One region of the Metasolibacillus sp. FSL H7-0170 genome, then DNA from elsewhere that is predicted to be linked to it. Evidence: riboswitches for the same ligand, from Rfam matches in the RefSeq annotation. Region 1 holds a riboswitch; the other holds the start of a gene.

Region 1 (10,516 bases):
GGAAGTCCCAAAGGCTCCTGCAGCTCCAGCGCCAGTTGCTGAAACAACTTCAAATGAGCGTGTAGTAGCAAGCCCAGCAGCACGCAAATTAGCACGTGAAAAAGGTATCGATTTAGCGGCAGTTTCTCCAGTGGACCCACAAGGTCGCGTTCGTGTTCAAGACGTAGCAGCTCACGGTACAGCACCAGTTGCAGTAGCGCCAATTGCAACAACAAACGGTCCTGTTGTATTTGCTCCTGCAGCAGAAACTGATCGTGTAACAATCGAGAAAATGTCTCGTCGCCGTCAAACAATTGCTAAGCGTCTATTAGAAGTGAAGCAATCAACAGCTATGTTAACAACATTTAACGAAATTGATATGACAAATATTATGGCATTGCGTAAACGTAAGCAAGAGCAATTCGTTAAAGATAACGATATTAAACTAGGCTTTATGTCATTCTTCACAAAAGCAGTTGTAGCAGCACTTAAGAAATATCCTTATGTGAATGCACAAATCAGCGGTGATGAAATTCACTTAAATAACTTCTTTGATATCGGTATTGCCGTGTCTACTGAAGAAGGTTTAGTTGTACCCGTAGTACGCGATGCAAATAGCAAAAACTTTGCAGAAATCGAAAAAGATATCGCTGAATTAGCGAAAAAAGCACGTGACAAAAAATTAGGCTTAAATGATATGGCAGGCGGTTCATTCACAATTACGAATGGTGGTGTGTTCGGTTCATTAATGTCTACACCAATTATGAATGGTACACAAGCTGGTATTCTAGGTATGCACTCAATCGTTCAACGTCCAGTAGCGATTAACGGTGAAATCGAAATCCGTCCAATGATGTACGTTGCATTATCATATGACCACCGTATTATTGATGGTAAAGATTCAGTAGGCTTCCTAAAAACAGTAAAAGAGCTAATCGAAAATCCAGAAGATTTATTATTAAATTCTTAATGGGGAGGGCGTCCAAAAAGCCGTGCAGTAGCCGGCATTTTGGGCGCTTTTTGTGATGTCGGCTTGTCCCAAAAGCCGTGCAGTAGCCGGCGTTTTGAACAGTAGTAATGATGTTTTACAAAATATTGACTTGTCTAAATAGAAAACGCCTCTTTTAAAAATGGGTGAACATTGGCTTTAGCAATGTCTCTCAGTAAAAATAGAGCGATGAAAACCTTTATTTCTATGCTCTGTCAAAACAAAATAAAAGCCCCTTCACCAAATTTATTCCAAAATTCCCTTTCGTCTTTTAGAAGATTCTTACTACATACATTAAAAACAGCCTTCAATCGATAAATGTTGATTGAAGGCTGTAGCTTTGTACAAGGCAGGAAAACAAAACTATTTTGGGACATACCAGAACTTTGGTAGAGGGGGAGGGATTATACCTAATGTAACATGTTGAATATAATAGCCATTATTGTTCCAATTGCAGACTTCCCCTACCCCATATAAGGCAAATATCACTGCAGCAAAAGCAGGAGAGAGACCAGCGATAGCGGCTAGACCAGCAACACCTCCACCAGCAGCTAAAACTTTTTGAATTTTACTAGCTTCATCAGCACTAACTGATAAAATTAGACCATACTTATAGTTTATTGGAGGTTAATACGCGCACGAAAGCGGTGTTAAAGGTGAAAGATTGGAAATTAATTTGAAGAAAAGACAACCTCGTTTTGCTAGTGTAGTAAAAGTTTGATTTTGCTGTGTCACTTTCACTTGCAGAGATGCCCGTGGAAAAATTTATTAGTAGCATCCTAAATAATGTATGACTTTTCGAAGCCACTTGACAATGAGTATTTGGTAGTATATGATTTAGCTAAATAACTTTATAAGAAATACCTCACGTTCTAGTGGGGTAGAGGCGCGATATTTAATAGTTTTTCATGGAGTTTTGAGCAACAGTGAAATGAAGAAGAAGGAAATATCGCCGAAGTGTATCGGAAAGCTCGTAATTCGATATGCTGGGCTTGCAGTGAATAATTGCAGGACTGTCTTGAGTATTTCTTTCCAGCTTACTCAAGTTGTGCTATCTCATCAATGGAACTTAGAGGATTTGGGCTTTTATTTTATTAAATGGCAGCGACCTAAAATTCTTTAGGTCGCTTTTTTGTATAAGATAAAGCCCAAAATAAATAAGAAAAGGGGAAATTTTACATGAAGAAAAAATGGCTGTTTATGTTAGTTACTATGTTAACCGTTATTATGTTGGCAGCATGTGGCACTGGAGAAAAACAGGGTTCATCCTCCACGGAAGATGGTGAAGGAAAAAAAGTATTAAAGGTTGGTATGGAAGCGGGCTATGCACCGTTTAACTGGACGCAGCAAACAGATGCAAATGGTGCTGTGAAAATTAGTGGCTCTGCTGAATATGCAGGTGGCTACGATGTACAAATAGCGAAAAAAATTGCCGATGGACTTGGTATGGAGCTCGAAGTCGTGAAAATTGAATGGGATGGTTTAGTACCTGCATTACAATCTGGTGTGGTAGATGCTATTATCGCAGGGATGAGTCCAACGGAAGAACGTAAAAAATCAATTGATTTCACATCAAATTACTATACATCTGATTTCGTCATCGTTGTGAAAAAAGGTAGCCCATATGAAAGTGCGAAAACGTTAGCAGATTTTTCTGGTGCAAAAATTACATCACAGCTAAATACGTCAAACTATTTAGTAATTGATCAAATTCCCGGTGTGAAAAAGGAAGTAGCGATGGATAGCTTCCCAGCAATGCGAGTTGCAATTGAATCAGGCGCAATTGATGGCTATGTTGCCGAGCGTCCAGAAGCAATTTCAGCAGCAATGGCCAATAATAATTTTGCCTACGCAGTGTTAGAGGACGGCTTTGATACAGATCCTGGTGATACAGCAGTTGCAATTGGTGTACGTAAAGACTATGAACTTACTGATAAAATGAGTGAGATTTTAGAGGGAATTTCAGAGGATGATCGCCAAAAGTTAATGGAAGAAGCGATTGCAAATCAACCAGCATCTGCTGAGTAGTTGATAAAGTAAGGGGCTGTCCGAACTTTCTCGGACAGCCCTAGCTTCTATATTTTCAAGGAATAATCCTTGGCACAAGGAGCCATCTCAAAATGGCTGGCTCCCTTTATAAGATAAAGACAGCCTGCTGTTAGGGGGATTTTTATGAGTTTCGAAACAATCATGGCAATTTTGGAAAACAACTGGCCGATGTTTTTACGTGGCGCATATATGACGCTTGCAATTGCAATTATTAGTACAATTATTGGTGCGTTTATCGGATTTTTCATCGGTATCATGCATACGATTCCTGTTAAAACAAAATCTTTTAAAAGTATTTTATTAAAAATAGTAAACTTCTTACTTACTTGCTATGTAGAAATTTTCCGTGGTACACCAATGATTGTACAGGCAATGGTTGTGTATTATGGTTTGTACGCATACGGTCTTGAGCTAGATCGATTTGTAGCGGCGTTAGTAGTTGTCGGTTTAAATACAGGTGCTTATATGGCTGAAATTGTGCGCGGTGGTATTGTATCGGTTGATAAAGGGCAATATGAGGCGGCACAAGCAGTTGGTATGAATCATTTACAAACGATGATTTTTGTTGTTTTACCACAAGTAGCACGTAATATTTTACCAGCAACAGGAAATCAGCTTGTAATGAATATTAAAGATTCAGCAGTATTGAGTGTAATTAGTGTCACAGAGCTATTCTTTCAAACAAAATCTGTTGCGGGGGCAAATTTTAAGTTTGCGGAGTCATTTTTAATTGCATGTATCATGTATCTTATAATGACATTTACAGCAACGCGAATTTTACGTTTAATGGAGCGCAAGCTAGATGGTCCTGATGCGTATCAGGTCGATAAGGAGAGAGAGGGGCAAATGCAATGACAACAATGATTGAAATTAAAAACTTACGTAAATCATTTGGCTCTCATGAAGTGTTGCGCGATGTGAATTTTTCAGTAAAAAAGGGCGAGGTTGTTTGTTTAATTGGCTCGTCAGGTTCAGGGAAATCAACGCTCTTACGCTGTGTTAATTTATTAGAAACACCTTCAGGCGGCAGCATTATTTATAATGGTGAAAATATTTTAACTGGCAAACATAATGTAGAGCAATATCGAACACATTTGGGTATGGTGTTTCAGCAATTCAATTTATTTAATAATTTAGATGTTATCGGAAATTGCACAGTGGGCCAACAAAAAGTGTTGAAACGCAATAAAGTAGAAGCTGTTGAAAAAGCAATGAAGTATTTAGAAATTGTCGGAATGGCAAAATACAAAAACGCAAAGCCGCGCCAGTTATCTGGTGGACAAAAGCAACGCGTAGCGATTGCGCGCGCATTAGCGATGGATCCGGATGTTATGCTATTTGATGAGCCAACATCAGCACTAGACCCTGAAATGGTAGGAGAAGTATTAAAAGTCATGCGTACTTTAGCGAATCAAGGCAATACGATGCTCATCGTAACACATGAGATGGAGTTTGCTCGTGAAGTAGCAGACCGCATTGTTTTTATGGATAAAGGTGTTATTGTGGAAGAAGGGCATCCAGAACAGGTGCTAGTCAATCCGCAGCATGAGCGTACGAAAGAATTTTTAAAACGCACACTGAAATAAAAAGATTGTCTGGAAGTAAGCTAACGCAACGCTTTCAGACAATCTTTTTTTATTTAGAGCATAATACTGTTCTAGATTTGCTTAGCTTAGATAAATGACCTAATTCGCTCATTTAAAATAGTAAAGGTAACTTCACCTTAATATGTACGAAAAAAGCTCCTCTAACGTCTTGAATTCCATTCAGAAACGACAATAAAAATAATAGCAAAAGCGATGGCTAATGCCCAAAACCAGCTTGGTATACTTGACATAAACTTTCACCTCACACGCCATTTTATCATGTCCTATAAGTGGGCGGCAATGGTTTACTCTTCATTTTGAATTCAAAGAAAAACGATTGAAAAAGTAACGTCTTTTTTTAAATCAAAGAAAGCACCCTCTATTTTCATAAGTAAACATTTTTCCGAAATACTACCAGGAATGTGCGAAATGGTGGCAATATACGTCTTTTCGCACGCCTATATCTAACAATTTTTTGCTAAATGCTTTGAAAAACTACCATTCTTAAGGGAAATCGTATAAAATATAAGGAAACAGGCTAAAAGAGAGGTTACACAAATGTTACATTTAAAATGGAAAGATGCGCCTACAATTCGTACAGTGAAATGTGTGCATACAAATGCCGCAAAATACTTAGTATCGAATGTATTAACAGTTGGCAAAGAATACGAAGTGAAAAATGAAACAGAGGAATTTCTTTTTGTAGTTGACAACACAGGAAAAGTTGGCGGCTATTATAAAGATTATTTTGAGTAATATAGTATAAGAGGCGGGTATGATACAACTGCCAAAAGAGAAGGGGGGGGCGTCTGAAAAGTCATTTTGAGATGTTCCCTTTGCCCACGGGGATAGTGATAATTTACCACCGCAAAGGTAAGTATTTTTAGATATAGAAGCAGGGCAGGGGGCTATCCGAAAAAATCTACACTTTTCGGATAGCTTCACTTTATTTTTGAGACTTATCAAGCAATCTCTTTTTGCGTAGACAATCAAAATTCAATTTTTACTTTCATACGAAGGAAAATCCGATAAACCTTGTGTTTCTCCTATTTTTAAAGAATCATCAGTGAATTCTTTAAAGAAATATCAACGAAAGCGTCCAAAATGCTGGCAACTTCACCGCTTTTTGGACGCTCTCTTCATCTTTTAAATGGACTCGTATACATCAGTTGTTTTCGCGTGTACACGGAGTGTTTCTTCGATATCCTGTAGTAATTTTAGCTGTGTTTGTTTGAATTGATCTATGTCAGCATGTGAGATACCAGCTTGCCTTGACTTCATTTGCAGCATTTTACCGTTTTTGCGAGCCAATTCATCAGAGGCACGCATTAATTTATCCTGTGCCTCTGCTACACGACGCTGTTGATTCATTGTCAGTAGTGTAGAAATTTGTGTTTGCCACATAGGGATTGTTGTCATAACAGATGCCTGTATTTTATCGATTAATAATTGATTCGTTTGTTGCATTAAACGAATTTGTGGTGCGGCTTGAATAGCTATTTCCCTCGAAATTTGCATATCATAAAGACGTCGGTCAAGCCATTCAATCGCCATTTTTTGATCATTTAATTTCTGCAATTCCATTGGGTCAATCGGCTGGACGGCGGGAAGCTTATTTTTGACATCAGCAAGCTTAAGCTCGCCAGCTGCAATAAAGATGTTGATCTCTGCGAAATATTGCTCATTCAAGGCATATAAATCATTTAATAGCTTAAAATCACGCAATAAACCCATTTGTGCATGTTCTAATTGAATTGCAAGGCGGTCAATTTGTTTACTTAGTTTTTTATAATGTGTCATAACTTCTTGTGTTGATTGCTTTTGCTTTGAAAAAAGCTTACTCAAAAAGCCCTTTTCTTGCCCGATAAGCGCATCTGGATTAATTTGCTCTAAATAAGAAATAAGCTGTGATAGCACCTCGCCAACTTTGCTATGATCCTTTCGCTCGATATGGATAGCCATATTAGCGGTAAAATCACGAAGCGCTTGCTGGGCCTGTAAGCCGAAAGCAAGCACATTTTCATAAATATTAATTTTAAGCTCGCTCGCTAATGCCAGTGCTCGACCTTTATCTTGCTGACTTAATGCAGCATAAAGAGGACTTACAGATTGGCTTTCCTGCGCAACTTGGAATTCCTCCTCTGCCATTTCAGCAAAGCGACTCCCTGTATTTTTAAATGCTTCAAATGGATTTTGTTGCATGCTTATTCACCACCGATTAAACGATCTTTCCTTTTTTGATTTTCAAGCTTTGCAAAATCAAGCTCAAGCTTTAAATGCTCAATATCAGAGCTTAATGCCAACTTTAAATCGTCTTCCATTGTTGTATATAGCTCCTTCAGTGTTTTGCGGGCTTCTTCTAAAGCTAAATGTATTTCCGTACCGCCTACCTGCTCTTTTGTTAATAAAGTGTACTTGTCTATTAACTGCACAGCAGAAGGGAGGTGAGAATAGAAGAAATCCTCAACCGCATAAAATTTTTGCGGATTTGATTGCACAATACCAATGATGCGCTTGGCAAGTTTATTCATTTCATTAATTAATTTAAAAGAGCGTACAGAGCGTACACGTACATATTGTTGCATAAGTAAGGCTAAGTCATTTTTCGCTAGTTTGATATGCTGTTCAATATGTTTATATTCCGAGCGTGTTAAGCCAAGCATTTTGCTTCGTTTTGCTTTTTGAAAAGCTAAAATTCCTTTATTACTTGCATAATAGCTTGCGATCGTTAACAGCGGCACGATAAAAATGCCTAAATCAAAATTGATAACTGTAATAACAAATACAGCAAAGCTAATGATTAAGCTCAGTCCATGGCGATTGATAAAGTTCATTGTGCTAAGCATTTTCGTACCTCCTATATTGATTGTTACTACTAAATACGAGCTAGCTGCAAAAAAGTTTCACCAATATGTTTTTTCTTTTATTTTACGCTAAAAAAACATATAGACAAAGCCAAATGACTTTGCCTACATGTTCACCGATTTTTTTATCCTGCATTAGCGGGCAGTAAGACCCTACCTCAAGACTTAAGTGAAAATCGGCTGAAGGATAAATGGGGGATTAACTGCCCATAAAAGCCTGATTGATTCAGCTAGCAATCAGTGGGGAAAGCTTCCTCTGATTGCTAGTTTCACTTTATATAATGTCGGTTTTCATTGTTTTAAAGCCTTTTAAATCGTCAAAGATTTCTATTGTAAAACGATTTGATTGTGCTTGTAAGCTAACGCCTTGCTGGACAAAATGAATAAATTCATCAACAGCAGGGGTTGTACCCTCAACTTCTGCCTCAATATTATTTTGCTCGTTCAATATACAATGTCCTTTTAAGCCAAGCTCGAGCGCTTTTTGTTTAATGAAAAATCGATGACCTGTTCCTGTAGCATCACCAGAAAATATTACACGTGCTCGTTTCATCGTAAGTCGACACTCCTTTTGCATAAAAGTTTTAACTGACCTGCGCATTAGTTGAGCCGAAGCATCATTTAGATAGATTGTCTCTCTTTGACAATGATTTCAATTAAATCATTAATATAGCGTAGCACTTGTTCAGACGCGTGATTAATTTTTTGTAAGCAATCATCAGCAATTTGGATATTACCATTATTGTACGCCTCTACAGCTTGTTTCGCAAATACATGCACTTGCTCATGATAATGGTCTAAGTCAATAAATGATTGATGTGAGCCTAAGCGACGTTGTGTTTGCTCATTGGAATACCATTTACCAAGGCGGCATTCCTTGTGTGAAGATACATCGCTTGGTTGTAATTTTTCTAAACCTAAAAACATATTGTAAACTCGCCATTTCCATAAAATATGGTCAGCTTTTGAAAGTTGTAGCAAAGCAATGCTTGATAATGTCACACTACTGTCAGTTGTAAGTTCTGTTCGGAATCGATTAATTTCTTTCCCTAAATAATGTATATCTTGAGATGTAACATCGCTTAATCTTTGAATATCTTCCTGAATGCTCGCAATATCGACAATTCGGGAAGACATATCATCAAGTGCCGCAGCTTGTTGCTGAGAAATTGCAGCAGTATTTGTTACATCTTCATCAATACTTTCGATTGCCTCCACAATTGATGCTAAAAGTGGTAAAGATTGTTTTGCCTCAGATGTTGCCTCTTTAATCGTTGTTGTCGTTTCTTTAATCGATTGAGAAACAGAATTAGAATATGATTTTAACGCATGTACATTATTGGAAACTTCCTCTAAAGCAGAGACTGTTCCTTCTGCAAGCTTTCGTACTTCCTGTGCAACGACCGCAAAGCCTTTCCCGTGCTCGCCAGCTCTTGCTGCCTCAATCGATGCATTGAGTGCTAATAAATTGGTTTGGTCAGCAATTTGATTAATTAATATTACGACTTGCTCGATATCATCAACATATTTCTGCAAATTCGTAAAACCTTCAACAATTGCTGTAAATGTTTCTTCTGTTGTAAAAATTTCCTGTAATGCATGCTCAATCGCCTGTTGTCCTTTTGCGGCATAGGAAACGGATTCATTGGTTTTTTCAGCGATGCGTGTGGAAGTGCGGGCAACTTCAGCAATGGAAGCCGTGAGCTCCTCAATTGCAGCTGAGGAGGAGGCGATTTCCTCGGTTTGGTTATTTAAGCTAATTACTAAATCTTTCATATGCATAATACGCGCATGCGCATCTGTTATTGTAGCCACCTCTGTAATGACATCTTCCATAAAGCGTTCTGCACATACTTCCGTTAATAGCTGTAGTTCAATATTAATTGTGGCAGAAATCGTTTTTAAAAATTCATTTGAAGAAGGCTGTTTATGTAAGACATAAGAAAGTAAATAAAATGATAATTGACTCCAAGTAACGGTTAATTTACCAATTTCAAATTGTTGCTCACGTAGCATATTAAAAAATTTAATCCGCTGATTTACATAGTCATTATCACGTTTATCATTAAAAAAGCTTTGTAAGTACGCCGAAATCTGCTGAGTAGATACAGAGTGTCCAGCACTTGGTGCAATCTCATCTAAGTGGCGCATTAAAAATTGTTCTAACGATGGGTCAGCATCTTTTATCTGCTGAGATATCTTTAATAGATTTTGTTCGTCCTGCTGTGAGAAATGATTAAAAGCAAGAATGTCATAAAACCGTCCTGTAACCTGTAAATCCGTACCTCTCATGAAGAAATCATGAACATTTGCTTTTCGTTTGAATGCTGTAAACAAAAAAATCACTCCTATTGCCTTTTTATGAAGTTAACTTTATTCAGCAAGATTCTCACTTATTAATCATGCTCGGGCAGACTCAATTTGTGAGAAAAGACCCTCTGATAGAAGTCACATTACGGCTATTTTATCATAGCAAGTAGAGGAATAATAGACAGAATAATGAAAAGGTTTAACTTCTTTCAAGGGTATCTAAAGACCCGCTAAAATGGAGGAACTTCTCCTAAGAACGTCACGACAGAGTGCCCAATATTATGTTGGCTTAAAGTTCTAGCGGATATAACAGAGATTTGCGTAACGCAGGCATATGTCGTGACGGTTTTGAATTAGCTAGATAAAATTTGAATTAAAGTTAGTGCAGGCGTAAATGGTTCATAGAGAAAGTCATATTAAGAATAGCAAATAATTTCGCCTGTTTCGGCATTGATACAGGCAATTTTCTTTTGTGGCTTTTTCTCAGCAAGACTGTAAATGAACTTCTCGCTGGTTTCGACTTCATCGTATTCATGAGCCCATTTTAAAATTATATCGATGTTTTTTAGTGTGCTTTGAAATTGCTCTTTCGTAATAAGCGACCTTCTTTTATATGCTTTTAAATTAGCAATCGTAATTCGAGGTCCCATTAAAAATTCGATAAAACCTGTTGTCATATTAACAGATAAGTAAAAATGCTCGTCTTCAATTCTATTATAGTTAGAGTCCTTAAAGAGAGA
Region 2 (10,516 bases), 1.8 Mb from region 1:
GAGAGAACTCTCGTTAAGGAACTCGGCAAAATGACCCCGTAACTTCGGGAGAAGGGGTGCTCTTGAGCGTGCAAGCGCATGAGAGCCGCAGTGAATAGGCCCAGGCGACTGTTTAGCAAAAACACAGGTCTCTGCAAAACCGTAAGGTGACGTATAGGGGCTGACGCCTGCCCGGTGCTGGAAGGTTAAGAGGAGTGGTTAGCGCAAGCGAAGCTATGAATTGAAGCCCCAGTAAACGGCGGCCGTAACTATAACGGTCCTAAGGTAGCGAAATTCCTTGTCGGGTAAGTTCCGACCCGCACGAAAGGCGTAACGATCTGGGCACTGTCTCAACGAGAGACTCGGTGAAATTATAGTACCTGTGAAGATGCAGGTTACCCGCGACAGGACGGAAAGACCCCGTGGAGCTTTACTGTAGCTTGATATTGAATTTTGGTACAACTTGTACAGGATAGGTAGGAGCCAGAGATCTCGGAGCGCCAGCTTCGAAGGAGGCGTCGGTGGGATACTACCCTGGTTGTATTGAAATTCTAACCCGTGCCCCTTAGCGGGGTAGGAGACAGTGTCAGGCGGACAGTTTGACTGGGGCGGTCGCCTCCTAAAAGGTAACGGAGGCGCCCAAAGGTTCCCTCAGAATGGTTGGAAATCATTCGTAGAGTGTAAAGGCACAAGGGAGCTTGACTGCGAGACCTACAAGTCGAGCAGGGTCGAAAGACGGGCTTAGTGATCCGGTGGTTCCGCATGGAAGGGCCATCGCTCAACGGATAAAAGCTACCCCGGGGATAACAGGCTTATCTCCCCCAAGAGTCCACATCGACGGGGAGGTTTGGCACCTCGATGTCGGCTCATCGCATCCTGGGGCTGTAGTCGGTCCCAAGGGTTGGGCTGTTCGCCCATTAAAGCGGTACGCGAGCTGGGTTCAGAACGTCGTGAGACAGTTCGGTCCCTATCCGTCGTGGGCGTAGGAAATTTGAGAGGAGCTGTCCTTAGTACGAGAGGACCGGGATGGACATACCGCTGGTGTACCAGTTGTCGTGCCAACGGCATCGCTGGGTAGCTATGTATGGACGGGATAAGTGCTGAAAGCATCTAAGCATGAAGCCCCCCTCAAGATGAGATTTCCCATTACGCAAGTAAGTAAGATCCCTCAAAGACGATGAGGTAGATAGGTTCGAGGTGGAAGTGTGGCGACACATGGAGCTGACGAATACTAATCGATCGAGGACTTAACCACAATTAAAACTTGTTTCAATGTTCGTTTATCCAGTTTTGAAAGAACAAACTCTTTCTAAAAATAAGGATTTCAAGATACAAACTAATCGAGGAAACAAAGGAGCGATTGAAGGAATGTACTAAAGTACATGACTGAATGAGCGAGTGCAGTTGACGAAGAGTAGTGCAGTAGATTGGAAGCCGAGTAAGGAACGTCTACTAAAAGCACCACATCCTGTGGTAACGTAGACGCCAGCACACCCATGTGCAAGTGAAGTAATGATGGCAAAGAGGTCACACCCGTTCCCATACCGAACACGGAAGTTAAGCTCTTTAGCGCCGATGGTAGTTGGGGGCTTCCCCCTGTGAGAGTAGGACATTGCTTCGCAATCAAAACCACTGAGGAATCAGTGGTTTTTTATATGGAAAAGAAGCCCCCAACTACCAAAGACCGAAGGTCAGCTCGGTGCGTAATCGGAGGCAAACAATTGCAAACACTTTTAATCGAATACAAGCTCAAGCAGTGCAGAAGAGCAAGGAGTCCGAGGCGCCAAGGAGCGCGGAGCGGAATGTGCATGGCACATGAGCACCGCAAGCGACGCGGGCAACGAAGGAATCCGCGGCTCAGCTGTGCTGCGTTGAAGTGCCGCTGGTAGTTGGGGGCGCCCCTGTGAGAGTAGGACATTGCTTCGCAACAACAAACCACTGATTTCTCAGTGGTTTTTTTGTATGGAAAAAGAGGCCGCCAACTACCAAAGACCGAAGGTCGGCTCGGCGCGTAATCGGAGGCAAACAATTGCAAACACTTTTAATCGAATACAAGCTGAAGCAGTGCAGAAGAGCAAGGAGTCCGAGGCGCCAAGGAGCACGGAGCGGAATGTGCATCGCACATGAGTACCGCAAGCGACGCGGACAACGAAGGAATCCGCGGCTCAGCTGTGCTGCGTTGAAGCGTCGATGGTAGTTGGGGGTGCTCCTGTGAGAGTAGGACATTGCTTCGCAATCAAAACCACTGAGGAATCAGTGGTTTTTTTGTATGGAAAAAAGGAAGTTACCAAGAAGAAAAAGAGCGAACATGGAATAAATCTCAGAAAACATGGAATAAAAGTTGAAAAACGTGGAATAAACTCATAAAAACATGGAATAAACTCATAAAAACATGGAATAAACTCATAAAAACATGGAATAAACTTTGAAAAGCATGGAATAACTAACTATCAGGGTTTATAAATAATCTTAAAATATCTGCTTTCATTTTCTATTAAAGAAATCACTTCTAAATTCGGTGTTTTTCTCATTTTGCGAGCAAACTCTTTGAAAAAGCGATACTGATTCCGTAGCTAATTATCAAACAATTGCTAAATAGTCGCCTGTTTTTTAATAATCTACTGATAGAACTGCTAAAGTAGCTGATAGAATTCAAAAACGTACTGATAGAAACATCAAAATTACTGATAGAATATAAAAGTACACCCATAGAAAAGCAAAATCTACTGATAGAACGTTAAAATATCAGTTGCGTTGATTATATAAATATTGGATACTAATCGGCGTGTTTTATAGGAGTAAACATTTTTTAATAGATACACATTGGTTGGCTCTATTTTGCGGGGGTGAACGCTTCCCTTTTGGAAGCTTTTGGACAATGGTTGCAATTGAATAATTATTATGTTAAAATAATATGCGTTGTAAATTTAATAATGAACCTCAAAGTTGATTGAGGTAGAGGTCGCGATATTTAAGAGTACACTAATGGAAATGGCAAGCATTGATGAAGTTAGTGGAAAGGAAATATTGCCGAAGTTTGAAGGTACTTGTAACCTTCATGCTGGGGCTGCGTTCGAAAGGAGCAGAACTGTCACGTTTGTTTTAGATGACGTGTTGAGCTATCAAAGAAAAAACTAAGAACGAATATAGCCATCACAAAATCTTGTGATGGTATTTTTTTGTCTTAAAATTAGGAAGGAAGCTATAAAGTGAGTGATATTAAAATTAATCAGCTTGGTAATAAAGCGCCAAAGCTGCAAAAAGTACTAAAAAGTCGTCATATTACAATGATTTCTTTAGGAGGAACTATTGGCACAGGGCTGTTTTTAGCGAGTGGAGGTGCAATTGCGCAGGCGGGCCCTGGAGGTGCATTATTAGCTTATGCTTTGATTGGTGTGATGGTATTTTTTTTAATGACAAGTTTAGGAGAAATGGCTGCCTATATGCCGTCATCAGGGTCATTTAGTACATATGCTAGTAAATTTGTCGATCCGGCGTTGGGCTTTGCATTAGGGTGGAACTACTGGTATAACTGGGCGATTACGATTGCGGCAGAAATTGCAGCAGTATCTTTGATTATGAAGTATTGGTTTCCAAATAGTTCGTCAGGGCTTTGGACGGTGCTGTTTATTGTTATCGTACTAGCATTTAATCTTTTATCTGTGAAAAGCTATGGGGAAAGTGAATATTGGTTTGCGATGATTAAAGTAGCAACTGTAATTGTTTTTATTATTGTTAGCTTTTTAATGATTTTTGGTATTTTAGGTGGGGAGGCGCCAGTAGGCTTTACGAATTTCTTTATTAGTGATGGACCATTCCATGGTGGGTTTTTAGCGATGTTTGGTATTTTCCTTGCGGCAGGATTCTCTTTTCAAGGAACAGAGCTATTAGGTGTTACAGCTGGTGAGACAGATAATCCTGGGAAAAATATTCCGAAGGCTGTAAAATCAGTGTTTTGGCGTATTTTATTGTTTTATATTTTAGCTATAGCAGCTATTGGGCTGCTCATCCCTTTTACAGATGAGCGCTTGTTATCTGAGGATATTGCGGTGTCGCCATTTACTTTAGTGTTTGACCGCTTAGGGATTGCTGTAGCAGCTTCTTTTATGAATGCCATCATCTTAACTGCGATGTTGTCAGCAGGAAATTCAGGGTTGTATGCAGCTTCTCGTATGCTTTGGCAGCTAGCGGTAGAAGGAAAAGCACCGAAATTTTTCACGAAGTTAAGTCGTCGAGGTATTCCTGTGTATGCGTTAATGGCGACATTAGCAGTGGGAAGTTTAGCCTTTTTAGCATCTTTCTTTGGCGATGGGGTTGTATATATATGGTTACTGAATGCTTCAGGAATGTCGGGCTTTATCGCATGGCTTGGGATTGCTTATAGCCATTATCGATTCCGTCGTGCATTTGTTGTGCAGGGCAAGGATTTATCCTTATTGCCCTATAAAGCGAGATGGTATCCATTCGGTCCGCTATTTGCATTAACGATTTGTTTAATCGTTGTGCTTGGTCAAAATTATACAGCATTTACCGGTGGGGCAATTGATTGGTATGGGGTACTTGTTTCATATATAGGTATTCCGCTATTCTTACTGCTATGGATTGGTTATAAAATCAAATATAAAACGAGACTTCTTCCGTTAGAAGAATGTGATTTGAAAGTCGAGAAGTAAGTCAATATAATAAGGCTATCGGAAATTCTGTATTCCCGATAGCCTTATTGAAATAGTTATTGGATTGATTTTTTAAGCCAGTAGGTGGCTTCAGTATAATTCTGTGCGACGCCAAGTCCTTTTTTATAAAGCATGCCTAGTTGAAATTGTGCCTTTACATGCCCGTTAGTGGCAGCTCGTCTGTACCATTTCGCTGCCTCTGCATAATCATGTGATACTCCCTCGCCGTTTGCATACATTTGTGCAAGCTGAAATTGTGCTTTTGAATAACCTTTAGAAGCTGAAAGTAAAATCCATTTCGCAGCTTCAGTGTAATCGATGTCGACACCTAGCCCTTTATCGAAAATATTGCCAAGCTTATACTGTGCTAGCATATGCCCACGTTCAGCAGCGAGACGATAGCAGTGGCGGGCTTCATCATAATTTTTCTCGACACCAAGACCTTGCTCATACAGTAAGCCTAGCTCGTATTCAGCTTGTAGATGATGTTGTTCGGCAGCGGATTGAAGCCATTTAATAACCTCCTGGTAATTTTGATTCTGCATATAGTAAATTGCTACTTCAAATTGGGCATCTGCATTGCCATGAACTGCTGCGCGCTTTAACCATTTCATAAAAAGCGGGTTGTCATTATCCATTTTTTTATAAAGCATTGCTAAATCATAGCAAGCGCTAATATGCTCATTCGCAGCAGCTTTCGAGAGCCAATCAATGGCTTTCTTTGTGGATGTCTTGGTGTTTTGGAGCTTATACATAAGACCGAGCGTGTATTGCGCATTTGTATGATTAGCGTTGGCAGCGAGTAAGAGCCATTTGAGAGCCTCATCAATATTTTTTTCGACTCCATCTCCTGCACGGTATAGCAATGCAAGTTGAAACTGTGCGTTCGTGTGGTTTTGCAGAGCAGCATTTAAAAACCATTTCGCAGCTTCTTTAAAGTTAGTAGCAATACCACGCCCTTTGCTGTACATATAGCCTAAATTGTATTGGGCACTAGCATCACCTGCTTGAGCAGCTTTGGAAAAGAGCTTAATTGCTTGCTTAAAATTTTGCTCTACACCTGTTCCGTTGTGGTACAAGAAGCCCAAGTTATTGAGTGCACTTGTGTTGCCTTGATCTGCTGCAAGCTGATACCATTTGGCAGCCTCTGTGTAGTTTTGTGCCACGCCCTTTCCATGATTGTAAAGTGAGCCTAAATTGTATTGAGCGTCTGCATTGCCATCTTGAGCGGCAAGTTTGTAAAGCTCGGCAGCGCGTTGGTAGTTTTGTGGAGCACCAAGACCCAATTCATATAGTACGCCCAATGCGTATTGCGCATCCGTATTATTTTGCGTAGCAGCTAGGGAGTACCACTTTACAGCCTCCTCGTAATTTTGAGCTACGCCTTTTCCATGATTATAAAGAACGCCTAAATTATATTGAGCACTAGCATCTCCCGCAGTAGCCGCTACTAAAAACCATTGAGTCATTGCTTCAAAGCTTTCAGTATCTAGCTCATTAACTTGCTTAAGAATGAGAGCTGAAGAGGATAATTCCTCACCTTCCTGAAGTTCGCTTAAATACCATTCACATATATCCATTAGATAGTCGAGGACAATTTGTGCTGCTTTTGTATCGTTCTGCGAATTTATCTGTGTGGTCGTCATTTGCTGGACAAGATTCATTAATAAATAAATGCGACTTGGCTGAACTTTTGCTATGAATGTTTTATTTTTTAATAAAGTGCGTAGCGCAACATGTGCAACTGATTGCAGCATTTTTTTCTCATACATGTCTTTTATAATAATACCTAACGCTTCACGAGAATGCTGTAAAGAGCGTGCTGGATAATCATTAATGTGTGCGGCAGCTTGTTGCAATGCTAATATGAGAGGCTGATGAGTGCTTGGAATCGCACTAAAAATAGATGAAAGCTCTTCAATTTTGTACACGCTAATCACCCCTTCCTATATTTTTTATCGGGTGAAAAGACAATAGTGTTGAAACTTTTTTTAAGAATATCCGTACATATAGGCAAGTACTACATTTGGGCTACAATCTTGCAGGGGCTTTGTAGTACTTTCTTTTATTATGTAAGGAGGAATGGATATGGAAAAAGTGATTGCAAATAAGGACAAGCATTTCTCTAATGATAAGTTTTTAACGAAGGTAAAGGCATCAGGGTTAAAATTAGGAATGTCAACATTGCATGCAGCAAGTACATTGTTTTTTGCCGTTAAAAGCCCCGATATGTCAAAGGCTAATAAATTAATTATTTTAGGTGCATTGGGTTATTTTATTTTACCTTTTGATATCATTGCAGATATTTTGCCACTCGTAGGTTTAACGGATGATGTTTTAATAATTACGGCTGCGTTAGCGAAGGTTTATTCAGCAATTACAGTTGAGACGAAGTTGGAGGCACACCAGTTTTTGAAAAAGACATTTGGCGAACGCTATGATTATGAGTTACCAAGCGAAGAATAAAAAAAGCTGCTAGAAGGGTCAGTGTTTCATCCCACCTTCTGGGTAGCTTTTTTTTCATCTTTCTTCATCGATAAATATGAAGGTAAAATCATTCCGATTAACACGAGAGCGATGCCGACAAATTGGAGTATGGATAGTGCTTCTTTAAGCACAATCATAGATGCCAAAATGGCTACAGGTAGCTCCATCGCGCTTAAAATAGAGGCAAGGCTACCACCTACTTTTGGCACAGCAATGGAGAATAATAAAATTGGTAGAATGATGCCGAATAATCCAAGAGCCAAACCAAATTTCCAAAGACCTGCACCGAATAATTGACCATTCCATACAATTTCAGGTGTTAGTGCAACGCTAATAACAATTAGTGCTACGAGCGATACGAGGAAGGTACGAGAAATCATTGTAACACCTTCAACCTGTCTAGAGTTTATTTGAATAAATAAAGCGAAGCTTAATGCAGCTAATAAGCCTAGTGCCCATCCTTGCCAAGCGATAGCGGATAAGTCTACATCGACAATACCTGCCGCAAAAATGGTTCCACCGATTAGAAAAATAAGCGAAATTCCTTCTGCTCGGCTTGGGAAACGCTTATGCAAGGCGCAATCAATAAAGAGACCAATCCATGTAAATTGGAATAGTAGCACGACAGCTAGCGAAGCTGGTAAATAATTTAAGGAATGTCCATATACAATACCCGTAGTAGCTGTTAATGAGCCAGCAAGTAATAAAATCATTGCACCTGATTTATTAACTCTTGGCAAAGTGCGCTGGGTCACGACAAACAGTAGAAGGGCAAGGAAAAAACCAACGACATATTGGCTCGTGATAGCCTCCGCTGTTGTAAAGCCATACTGCATTGCAACCTTTACAATTGTCGATAAAATACCATAGCTACTTGATGCGATAACAACCAATAAAGGGAAAATGAGTTTTTTCATGATGAAAGTGATTTTACCATATGGTGAAATGGCTCATCGATAATTGTCCAGCGTTCTGTAATTACGAAGCCAAGTCGTTCATATAAAGCACGTGCTTGCTCTTTTTCTAGCTCTACATTTAAAGAAAGCTTTTTATAGCCTTTTTCGAGCGCCTGCTCTTCCGCGAAATGCAGGAGCTTTGTGCCAATTCCTAAGCCGCGTGAATTTGGTGTTACGCATACTGTATCAATATAGAACTCATCATCATGTGCTTCAGCATCAATGATTGCAGGGGCATTTTTCGTTTTCAGCCAGGCGGATAGGTTCGCATCAAGTGTTTGTGCAGTGAGACCATCATAGAGTACCGCAATGCCAAGAAGTGAGTCAGCTTGTTTGGCGATATATGTGTATAAATAGCTATGGCGATTGTCTGATCGTTTAATTAGTGCTGCTAATGCTGCTAATACAGCCTGCTCCTCTGCTTCTCCTGTTAAGCGATGTGCGATATCACCAATTGCATCGTAAATAAGTGGTGCGATTTGTTCCGCATCTGTAGGTTGCGCTTGTTGAATATAAATGTCCATTATCTATCGCTTCTTTCTTTGAAATGCGTCTGAAAATCGTAGGAGACACGATTTTTAGACGATTCAGTTGTGTTCTGTTAAAGTAATAACCTTTTATAAAAATTTCTTTGTTGTTAACGTACCCTAGCCTTTTGATAGCTCAAGTCGACAGGACGTCTTATAGTAGTATAGCAAAATTATTAAGGAAAGGCTGTAATTTCGATTGATTTCGTACTAACAGCCTGTCAAAGTCTCTGCGGAGATAAGTTTTACTTTATAAAAAAGACTTTCTCTGAACTCGAAAAAATCTGGATGCAATTACGCTGAGGTGTAATTGATTGAAGCCTTAATTTCGTGGTAATCTAAAGAAAGCATAATTTCGGAGGTTAGAAGGTCAAAATGAGCCAGTCAAATAAAGACTTTATTCTTATTTATGGAGATGCGTTTGTTGATTACATCGCAGACGATATAACAAATACAACATTTACAAAATATTTAGGTGGTGCAACGATTAATGTCGCAGCGGGTATAAGCCGTATTGGTGCACCATCAGCTTTAATTACGATTACAGGTGATGATGAAACATCTGTATTTGTTCGTAATGAAATTACCAATGAGGGGGTTAATCTTGATTACGCTGTTTATGCACCAGAGAAGCGTGTAAGTGGTGTCTATGTACATTTAACAGAGGGCGGCGAGCGAATTTTTAAAGAGTATATTGATGAGACACCAGATTTACAGGTGATGGAGGAGCAGCTTCAGCTAGAGGCATTTAAGCGCGCATCGATTTTTAATGTATGCTCGGGTACGATGTTTCATCCAACAGCATTGGCAACGACGATAGCGGCGGTTGAGCTAGCGAAGGAGCACGGGGCAATTATTGCAATTGATGCTAATATTAGACCACTACGTTTGCAAAGCGAGGCGATTTGTCGCGAAATAGTTACTAATTTTTTTGAGGATGCAGATATTTTAAAGCTAACAGATGAGGAGCTATTTTTCTTAACGCAAACGGATACGATTGAGGAAGGAATTGCAGCACTTGATGCATTGCTTGTACCAATTATTTTGATTACCGTTGGAGCAGAAGGTTCTTATGCAATATTAAATGGCGAGACGATTCATGTGCCTGCTGAAAAAATTATAGCCGTTGACACAACAGGTGCTGGTGATGCGTTTATGGCAGGTGTATTGCGCTATGTGCATTATAATGGTTTACCAACAACAGTAGAGGAAATCACAGCATGTGTTGCTTTTGGCAATAAATTAGGTGCATTAGCGGCAACAAAGCCAGGTGCTTTAACAGCATTGCCACAATATGAGGAGATTAAAGATTTACTGTAACGTCTTTCAGTAATGTTTACTGCGACAAGTAACCGCAGAAGCAAATTATTTTGTACCGAAAGCAAGGCGACAGGCACACATAGCTTTTAGCGAATGTTTATACAGAAGCTAGAGCTGCTGAAAGAAATTAAAGCCTTCGGTGAATGTCACAGACTTTGAAGAGATTCACTTGCCAGCTCGAAAAAATTTGGACTAGAGTGGGTGGGACGCAATTAATAGGAGGGGAAAAGATGGGCTACGATGAATTAGTAAAAGGAAGAATTTATTTAGGAGGCGCGGCGGATGCACAAGAGGTAGTTGACAATGAAAATATTGATATAGTCTATGATGTCCGTGTGAATTCGGTGCAAGATGCAGAAGTACCTGCATGCCCAATTGTCCATGCAGCAATAGTAGAGCAGCATTTAGCTGATAGTATTGAAGCTGGAGCAACAAGTATTAAGGAAGCGTATGAGTCAGGGAAAAACATTTTTATCCATTGTGGTAGCGGCAATGGCAGGGCGAGCGTGATGGCAACAGCAGTCCTGTTAGAGCTAGGACTAGCCAATGATTTGAAAAGTGCTGAGCAAATGGT

What was found. Region 1 has a riboswitch for lysine ahead of MHH70_RS02165 (transporter substrate-binding domain-containing protein). Riboswitches for the same ligand answer to the same signal wherever they lie in the genome.
Region 2: another riboswitch for lysine. It lies ahead of MHH70_RS10490 (amino acid permease); the one in region 1 lies ahead of MHH70_RS02165 (transporter substrate-binding domain-containing protein).

Annotation. Positions count from the first base shown of each region.
Region 1 covers NZ_CP151964.1:459,638-470,153, forward strand. The annotation lists gene odhB (2-oxoglutarate dehydrogenase complex dihydrolipoyllysine-residue succinyltransferase) at 1-949, shown strand, start outside; lysine riboswitch at 1,841-2,029, shown strand; gene MHH70_RS02165 (transporter substrate-binding domain-containing protein) at 2,147-2,995, shown strand; gene MHH70_RS02170 (amino acid ABC transporter permease) at 3,140-3,871, shown strand; gene MHH70_RS02175 (amino acid ABC transporter ATP-binding protein) at 3,868-4,602, shown strand; gene MHH70_RS02180 (DUF6501 family protein) at 5,161-5,358, shown strand; gene MHH70_RS02185 (toxic anion resistance protein) at 5,749-6,804, opposite strand; gene MHH70_RS02190 (5-bromo-4-chloroindolyl phosphate hydrolysis family protein) at 6,807-7,448, opposite strand; gene MHH70_RS02195 (acylphosphatase) at 7,741-8,019, opposite strand; gene MHH70_RS02200 (methyl-accepting chemotaxis protein) at 8,088-9,803, opposite strand; gene MHH70_RS02205 (hypothetical protein) at 10,193-10,516, opposite strand, start outside.
Region 2 covers NZ_CP151964.1:2,263,007-2,273,522, reverse strand. The annotation lists rRNA gene MHH70_RS10500 (23S ribosomal RNA) at 1-1,234, shown strand, start outside; rRNA gene rrf (5S ribosomal RNA) at 1,485-1,600, shown strand; lysine riboswitch at 2,928-3,109, shown strand; gene MHH70_RS10490 (amino acid permease) at 3,189-4,652, shown strand; gene MHH70_RS10485 (tetratricopeptide repeat protein) at 4,709-6,583, opposite strand; gene MHH70_RS10480 (DUF1232 domain-containing protein) at 6,741-7,118, shown strand; gene MHH70_RS10475 (DMT family transporter) at 7,145-8,059, opposite strand; gene MHH70_RS10470 (GNAT family N-acetyltransferase) at 8,053-8,619, opposite strand; gene MHH70_RS10465 (carbohydrate kinase) at 8,998-9,942, shown strand; gene MHH70_RS10460 (dual specificity protein phosphatase family protein) at 10,173-10,516, shown strand, end outside.